DNA from 2 places in the Bacillus altitudinis genome. Region 2 is predicted to be linked to the other one. Evidence: riboswitches for the same ligand, from Rfam matches in the RefSeq annotation. Region 2 holds a riboswitch; the other holds the start of a gene.
What was found. A riboswitch is a leader RNA that binds a small molecule or an ion and turns the genes downstream of it on or off. The one in region 2 is predicted to bind S-adenosylmethionine.
Positions count from the first base shown of each region.

Region 1: another riboswitch for S-adenosylmethionine. It lies ahead of ID12_RS10620 (methionine biosynthesis PLP-dependent protein); the one in region 2 lies ahead of ID12_RS01010 (methionine ABC transporter ATP-binding protein).

Region 1 covers NZ_CP009108.1:2,115,541-2,119,964, forward strand. Annotated here, with positions in the region: gene ID12_RS10605 (GNAT family N-acetyltransferase) at 1-420, opposite strand, end outside; gene ID12_RS10610 (YjcG family protein) at 427-942, opposite strand; gene ID12_RS10615 (esterase family protein) at 995-1,735, opposite strand; SAM riboswitch class I at 1,956-2,077, shown strand; gene ID12_RS10620 (methionine biosynthesis PLP-dependent protein) at 2,157-3,275, shown strand; gene metC (cystathionine beta-lyase) at 3,272-4,424, shown strand, end outside.
Region 2 covers NZ_CP009108.1:187,524-191,947, forward strand. Annotated here, with positions in the region: gene metQ (methionine ABC transporter substrate-binding lipoprotein MetQ) at 1-508, opposite strand, end outside; gene ID12_RS01005 (methionine ABC transporter permease) at 523-1,191, opposite strand; gene ID12_RS01010 (methionine ABC transporter ATP-binding protein) at 1,184-2,209, opposite strand; SAM riboswitch class I at 2,365-2,473, opposite strand; gene ID12_RS01015 (SCP2 sterol-binding domain-containing protein) at 2,576-2,917, opposite strand; gene ID12_RS01020 (thioredoxin family protein) at 3,038-3,340, opposite strand; gene ID12_RS01025 (toprim domain-containing protein) at 3,352-3,696, opposite strand; gene ID12_RS01030 (YusG family protein) at 3,828-4,064, opposite strand; gene gcvH (glycine cleavage system protein GcvH) at 4,111-4,424, opposite strand, start outside.

The DNA.
Region 1 (4,424 bases), 1.7 Mb from region 2:
TTTTGTCATTTTGACATGTGTAATTCCTGCTTCTTCAAACGGTTCTGAAACGGCTTTGTAGCCTTTCTTTTCGTAGAAAGGAAGAGCTTGGACTTGTGCATGCATGACAGCTTCTTTCGCTCCGTTTGCCATCGCTTCAGACTCAAGTGCTTCTAAAAGCTGGTGGCCAAGACCGAAAGAGCGCGCCTCTTTTAATACACAAATTCGTTCAAGCTTTGCCTTATGACCTTCAATTATGCGCAGTCTAGCAGCAGCTTGTGGTTTGTTGTCATCATTATAAATGACAAAGTGAATGGCTTCGTCCTCAAGTTCATCAATTTCGATCTCTAACGGGACTTCTTGTTCTTTTACGAAAACTTCTTTTCGAACATAATAAGCATCTTCTCGTTGTGTTTGTTCTTTTACGATGACTGTATTCAAATGTCTTTAACCCTCTTCTCCTAAGATAAATGTTTCATAAACGGTCCAAGAACCGTTCTCTAATTGATATAAAAGGTGGAAGCGGTCAACCGTTTCCTCGTGGTCAATTTTTCTCAGCTTCAATGTGCCTAGAACGTCTGAATGCTCATCGTCTGATAACTTTTGAGCCACTGTCACATGCGGAACAAATGCATATTCAGGTGTACCAGCAAGCGGATCAGTGTACAACTTCTCATTGAGAGTCATTAATTCTTCGTTCGGTTCTACTTTCATATAAATCACGTTGTTTACAGGAGCGAATGAACTGAATTTTTTAATACGTAACGTAATAGGAGAAGCATTTTTTGCGTACTCTCGCAAGGTGGAGACGACCTCAGCTGCTTCTAGATCCGTTAATTCAAAAGGTGTTCTTAATGTTAAATGAGGTGGTATGAGTGCATAGTTCGGATCATAACGTTTCCGATAAGAGTTCGCAATGTCTTGCAATTTTTTTGATGGAAATAAAACAACTCCGTATTTCATCATGTTCCCTCCTGATTAAGAAAGTATTTATTATTTTTTATTATAACAAAATTCAGTTGATTAACGAATATGGGAGCATTCTTTTTAACGAAGGTGAAATGAGCGGCTGCCAAAACGTCCATTTATGATCGCCTTCGAATGTCTCAAATAAATAATCCGCACCGGACTTCTCCAAAAGGACCTTTAATTCTTCGTTCGGCTGAATAAAGTCAAGCACTTGCCCATCTGTCGTTTTCACAGCTGTTTCTTCTAACCCGATTTGATGGATAATGGCATAATGAGCAAGGGATGATGACTGTTTGACTGCTTGCAGAACAGACTCATCCACGTAAGGAGACTGCAAAATCAGTCCGCCAAATAACGAAGGATAATCAATGGCTGTCATAAGTGAGATCGTAGCACCTAATGAATCACCAATAAATGTACGACCTGATCCAACTTGATACGTTGGATAGTGTTCATCAATATACGGAACTAGTTCATTTGCCAAAAAGCGTTTATACGCCTCGAACTTTGGTCCGTCTGGATGATACGTATTTCGTCTTTCAGTAACATTTTCATATGGGACACCAATGATAATCGAGCGTTCCATTTCTTTATTTTGCATTAATTTTTCCGCCTGTCTGCCTATTTTACCTAGACGGAAATAATCATGACCATCTTGTGCAATGATGACATGATATGTATAAAGGGGGGAGTAATTGACTGGCAAATAAATCAAAATGGTCATATCTGCCCCAAGTTCTTTTGACTGTAAGGTTTCTTCTTGAATGATGCCTGTTTTCTTCACCATAATCCATTCCTCCAGCTAACCAAATTCATCATAAGTGAAACGTTTCCATTCATTGTAACACGAAAAACAGCGTTGTTCCTATATGCTAACATGCAATCAAATTGGCTGACATCCAATCTGCTACAAAATACAGAAAATTTTAATTAATCGTTACATTTCCCCTTGAAAAATGAGGTTTAATGCGTTACAGTATTAAGAATTAGAACAGACAGACAACACATTCTTATCGTGAGAGGTGGAGGGACTGGCCCTTTGAAACCTCAGCAACCGGTATGCATCACTTCATGTGATGTACCAAGGTGCTAAATCCAGCAAGCAGCTTTTTTGCTTGGAAGATAAGAGGAAGCGATTAAACCCCTTCTTCTTATGAAGAAGGGGTTTTTCTGTTTTGAAATTAGATTTTTACTTAGGATGGTGTCAAATGACAGAACATGTGGAAACGAAGTTAGCGCAAATTGGAAACCGCAGCGAAGAGGTGACTGGTACTGTCAGTCCTCCCGTTTATCTTTCAACAGCTTACAGACATAGAGGCATTGGGGAATCAACAGGATTTGATTATATTCGAACGAAAAACCCAACAAGGCAGCTTGTAGAAGATGCGATTGCTTCACTCGAAGAAGGAACGGCCGGTTTTGCCTTCAGTTCGGGAATGGCTGCCATCCAAACGATCATGGCGCTGTTTGAGAGCGGGGATGAACTCATTGTTTCATCAGATTTATATGGCGGTACATACCGTCTATTTGAAAACGAATGGAAAAAGTACGGACTGCGCTTTGTTTATGATGATTTTTCAGATGAAGACTGTTTACGCTCTAAAATGACGCCAAATACAAAAGCCGTCTTTATTGAAACGCCAACAAACCCACTCATGCAGGAAGCGGATATTCAAAAGGTTGCGAAAATCGCAAAAGATCACGGTGCATTGGTCATTGTGGATAACACCTTTTATACGCCCGTCTTGCAAAAACCGATTACACTCGGAGCAGACATTGTCATTCATAGTGCAACCAAATATTTAGGCGGACATAACGATGTTCTTGCCGGACTTGTCGTCACAAATGGGGAGCAGCTATCGGAAGACATGTTCCAGCATCAAAACGCCATCGGAGCGGTTTTATCTCCATTTGACTCATGGCTTTTAATGAGAGGAATGAAAACATTGGCGCTGAGAATGCGCCAGCACGAAGCTAATGCGAAGGAATTAGCTGACTTTCTAAAGCAGCAGCCGGAAATTCAAGATGTGCTTTACCCAGGAAAGGGAGGCATGCTGTCATTCCGAGTAGCCAAAGAGGACTGGGTCAATCCATTTTTAAAGAAGCTGAAAACGATTTGTTTTGCTGAAAGCCTTGGCGGAGTCGAAAGCTTCATTACGTATCCTGCAACGCAAACCCATATGGACATCCCAGAAGAGATTCGCATCGCAAACGGTGTTTGTAACAAATTGCTCCGTTTCTCAGTCGGGATTGAGCATGTGGAGGATCTAAAAGCAGACCTGAAACAGGCACTATCAAATGTGAAAGAGGAGGTACACACGAAATGACCACACACGATTGGACACTAGAAACACAACTCGTTCATAATGCGTTTAAAACAGACCGTTCAACAGGTGCAGTCAGTGTACCGATTCAACATGCATCGACGTTTCACCAAAGCAGCTTCGATGACTTTGGTCAATATGACTACTCCAGATCAGGCACCCCTACACGTCAGGCATTGGAGGATACCATTGCAGCGCTAGAAGGAGGAACGAGAGGGCTTGCCTTTGCGTCAGGTATGGCAGCCATTTCAACCGCTTTTCTTCTATTATCAAAAGGAGATCATGTCCTTGTCACAAGAGATGTGTACGGAGGGACTTTCCGAATGATCACCCAAGTTCTTTCAAGATTTGGGATTGAGCATACCTTTGTGGACATGACCAATTTGAATGAAGTGAAACAAGGCATTCAATCAAATACAAAAGTCATTTACATGGAAACACCGTCAAACCCTACACTCGGTATTACGGATATTGAAGGTGTCGTACAGATTGCGAAAGAACATGACTGTCTGACTTTCTTAGATAATACGTTTTTAACGCCTGCGCTTCAGCGTCCGCTGGACCTTGGTGTAGACGTTGTGCTGCACAGTGCAACGAAATTTTTAAGCGGCCACAGTGATGTACTGTCAGGCTTAGCCGTGGTGAAAGATGAGAAGCTAGGAGACGAACTTTATTCGCTGCAAAACTCCTTCGGGGCGGTGCTTGGCGTACAGGATTGCTGGCTTGTGCTCAGAGGATTAAAGACCCTTCAAGTCAGATTAGAAAAAGCCAGTCAAACCGCATTAGAACTGGCTACATTTCTAAAAGAACATCCTGCGGTCAAAAAAATATATTACCCAGGATTAGATGATCACCCAGGGGCAGACATTCAGCGGAAGCAGGCGAGCGGTGCAGGTGCTGTTCTTTCATTTGAACTAGAAAACCAAGCGGCTGTCAAAGAATTGGTCGATGGCGTCACATTACCTGTATTCGCCGTCAGCCTCGGAGCAGTCGAATCCATTCTTTCCTATCCGGCCAAAATGTCCCATGCCGCTATGCCAAAAGAAGAAAGAGAAAAAAGAGGCATCACGGATGGTTTACTTCGATTAAGTGTGGGCGTAGAAAACGGAGAAGACCTCAAAAGGGACTTCAAACAAGCACTAGATCAACTAA
Region 2 (4,424 bases):
TGTTTTTGACTGTTGCGTTGATTGTATCTACTTTTGGATCAAGCTTGATCACACCAGCATTTTGTAATAGGGCAAGCATACGTCCTTGCTCAGCTACGTTGTTTGTCATGATGATCGTGCCGCCGTTTGGAATATCTTTTACTGATTTGTATTTCTTAGAGTAGATACCGAAAGGCTCAAGGTGAACGGCACCAGCACTCACTAAGTTGTAATCTTTGTTTGATTTATTTTCTTCGTTCAAGTAAGGGATATGTTGGAAAAAGTTCGCATCCACTTCTTTTTCAGCTAATGCTTTGTTGTACATTTTATAATCGCTCAGTACTTTCACTTTTAGATCGTAGCCTTTTTCTTTTAGAAGTGGTTTTGCTTCTTCAAGAATCTCGGCATGTGGTGTTTTTGAAGCGGCAACCGTGATGGTTTTGTTATCGCTTGCGTTATTTGATGAACCGCAAGCAGCTAAAATGCCTGCAAATGCTAGAAATAGTGCACTTAAAATCAATTTCTTCATGAATAATTCCTCCCTTAACGTTTATCAATTTTATTTGTAATCAAATCACCGATTATTTGAATGATAAAGACGATGATCAGAATAAACACAGTGGCTACAAGTGTGACATCTGTATTACCAGATTGGTATCCTTCTACATAAGCAAGGTCACCAAGTCCGCCTGCTCCAATTGCTCCTGCAATCGCAGTAGAGCCAATCAGAGCAATCGCTGTTACAGTAATTCCTGAAATAAGGGCTGGCAGTGATTCTGGAAGCAATACTTTGAAAATTATGGTCGACGTTTTTGCTCCCATAGATCGTGCTGCTTCAATGACTCCTTTGTCTACTTCACGCAGTGCAATTTCGACAAGACGTGCGTAGAAAGGGGCTGAGCCAATGACAAGGGCTGGTAATGCTGCATTTGGACCTAATATCGTGCCCATAATTAGTTTAGTAAATCCTAATAATAGAATGATTAATATGATAAAGGGAATCGATCTGAAAATGTTGACTACTGCGCCGATGACAGCATTAATTGGTTTGTTTTCCCACAAACCGCCTTTACTTGTCAAAAAGAGCAACAGCCCAAGGATGATGCCGATAGCAAAAGCAAACGCTAATGCAATGAGTGTCATATAGACCGTTTCACCCGTCGCGTTCCAAATAACCTCTAGATCAACGTTCGGAAACCATTTCTCAAACATGTGTCATCACCTCGATTTCAACCTGTTTGCTTTGGATATAGGCGATGGCTTTTTCAACTTCGTTCTCGTCTCCATTAATATGGATAAAGAGTGTTCCAAACGCGCCTTCCTGCGTTTGAGAAATCTTTCCTTGCAGGATGTTCACATCGACCTTGAAGGATCGAATAATTTCCGTGATCAGCGGCTGTTCGGCAGAATCTCCAATAAAGGACAACCTGACGACCTGACCTTCTTTTACTCTCTCTAGGACGTGCTCGATCGTTTCTTTTGCTTCTTCTGGTTCAGCAAGCTGTTTCACGAATCGCTTCGTCATTTCTTCTTTCGGCTGTCTGAAGACACGTAATACTTCGCCTTCTTCGACAATACGGCCATTCTCCATCACTGCCACACGGTGACAAATTTTGCGAATGACGTGCATTTCATGTGTGATCAATACAATGGTGAGTCCTAGTCGTTTATTAATATCGGCTAAAAGCTCAAGGATGGAATCCGTTGTTTGTGGATCAAGCGCAGAAGTGGCTTCGTCACATAGCAGAACTTTTGGGTCATTCGCTAATGCTCTCGCAATCCCTACACGCTGCTTTTGCCCGCCGCTGAGCTGAGAAGGATATGCATTTTCTTTTCCTTCTAAACCGACCAATTTAATCAGTTCGTTTGCACGAGCTCTCCGTTTTGACGTTGGTACACCTGCGATCTCGAGCGGGAACATAATATTTTGTCTCACTGTTCTTGACCAGAGCAAGTTAAAGTGTTGGAAAATCATGCTGATTTCTTGTCTTGCTTTCCGAAGTTTCGCATTCGATACTTCATTGATCCGGTTGCCTGCCACTTCAACGATTCCTTCTGTTGGCAACTCCAGACCGTTTAATAGGCGAATCAAGGAGCTTTTCCCAGCGCCGCTATACCCGATAATTCCGAATATTTCACCTTTATCGATATCCAAGTTGACGTCTTTCACGGCATCAACATTTCCGCTTTTTGAAAGATACGTTTTTGATACATTCTGTAAATGGATCACAGTCTGTTCACCTGCTTTCTTGCTGAATCTATAGGTTGCCATCACATACGTTCAATTATTCTTCCGACTGTTATGACGCTAGCCTGACGCAAGGTCAGTAAAAAAGACCTAACTGCAACGCAAGCAGAAAGGCCTTTTATATCAAATACGCCTTTCTCTCATCTTTCAAAGCGTTGCGGCTTTGAGTGAATTGGCACCAATTTCAGCTATGCTGACGGTTGCCGGGTTTCATAGGGCACGTCCCTCCACCTCTCTTAATAAGAGAAAATATGTTGTTTTATGTGATGTTCATGTTTTTACTAACGTAGAATATCATGCTATCTGAGATATGTCAACGCTGTAAATCGCTAATTTCCAAGTAAACGACTACGTTATCATTTTTCGAAAAAAACCGTTCGTCAGCCAAAGTACCGCTTCTAGTCTTAGAAGAGCTCGAAATGAGCCTTTCACTTTCACTTGTCCTCTGCTGATCAGCTGCTGTAAGGACATGTCTCCATCTAATAATTGCAAAATCTCTTTTCGCTCACCATAAAAGATGAGATCCGATAACTCAATTGCAGGTAGTTTCTTCACTTCACCACGTTCATCCACAATCAATGTACAAGAGTCCGTTTCCGCCTCAAATGTAATCTTCAAGGATGATGATGAGAGCAACGGCTTTAACAATAATCGCTGCCCTGCACTTCCATGGGCTTTCACATTTTCCACATGTATAACCTCCCTGTCATTTGGTTATACATAACATTTCTCTACAAACATCGGCTTGTCCTTTATAAATAGCTCGACAAATTTTCAAATGAATTGCTTGAAATATGACAAAAAACCGCTTTATTTAGCGGTTTCAATCATTTCGTGAAGATATGGAACGGAGTGAAAGGCATAGCCTTTTTGCACGATTTCACCCTTTTTAAACAGGAGAAAGCAAGGGACACTTTCGATCTCAAATGCTTTTGCAAAACTTGGCGAGTAATTTAAGTTATTTTCATAAAAAGGAACTTCCGGCTGCATGGCATCAACCACTGCCAGCATCTTCTTTGCCAGCTGGCATGTTCCGCAAAATGGTGTATATAAGTACAAAAGAAATAAATCGTCCTCTATCTCCTTGAATTCATGCTCTTCAATCTCTTTCATATACGTCACCCTTATAAATATTTCGAATGAACATCAATGTTTGCAGCTAATAGAATAGATGCAATGTGGGCTGACGGTGAAGCGGCCACTTCGCGGTACGTTCTGTCGACAAAAAGATGCAGTGCTTCAGGGAATTCTTTTCGGAATTGCTTCCGCAGTTTGTCGCCAGCATCGTCACTGTCTGCTAATATGTAAACGTCTTTCCCGAATAAATCGTCCACAAGCTGATCCAGCTTCGATGTACTGATCGTGCCATTGGTGCAAATGATGGTAACAGGTTCACTTATGACTTCTTTTAGCTTCTGTTTATCTGATTTACCTTCTACAATGATGACCTTTTCTATCTCGACATTCATCACGATCACCTGGCCCTTTTGACGTTGATTCACTTCTTCCTTAGATTACAATCTTTCATTCGGGTTGTAAAGATTGGGCACTTGATCAACAAAAAGGCTGTAGCATTCACTCACTACAGCCTTATCTGTGATTAGCACCAGCCATTTTCATCGTCACAGTCTACATATTTTTCAGTCCCATGGGTCAACGTATCTGACAGACGATAAAAACGGTTTTGATCATAGGAATAACCTGATTTTAATTCATATTGATTTTCACTAATCATCGTGCCAATCTCTTCGTTTTGATGGTAAAGCACCATGCCGCTCTCTTTGAATCGTCCAGTGACATGCTCTGTTATATCCACCTGTTCTTTTTGAAAAGACAAATTGGACACCCCCCCCATAAAGGTAGAGTGTCCAATTTCACATGAATTAGTCTTCTTTTGTCATTTCTTCATATTGCTCAGCTGTCATTAAGTTCTCGATTTCAGACGCATCCGCTGGCTCTACTACGATCATCCAAGCTTTTTCGTATGGAGAGTCGTTGACGAACTCTGGACTGTCATCAAGCTCATCGTTCACTTCAACGATTGTGCCGTTAATCGGTGCGTATAGTTCAGAAACTGTTTTGACTGATTCTACACTTCCGAAAGGCTCGTCCGCTGTGATTTTGTCTCCTACTTCAGGAAGCTCAACGAACACGATATCCCCTAGCTCAGATTGAGCAAAATGCGTAATACCGATAC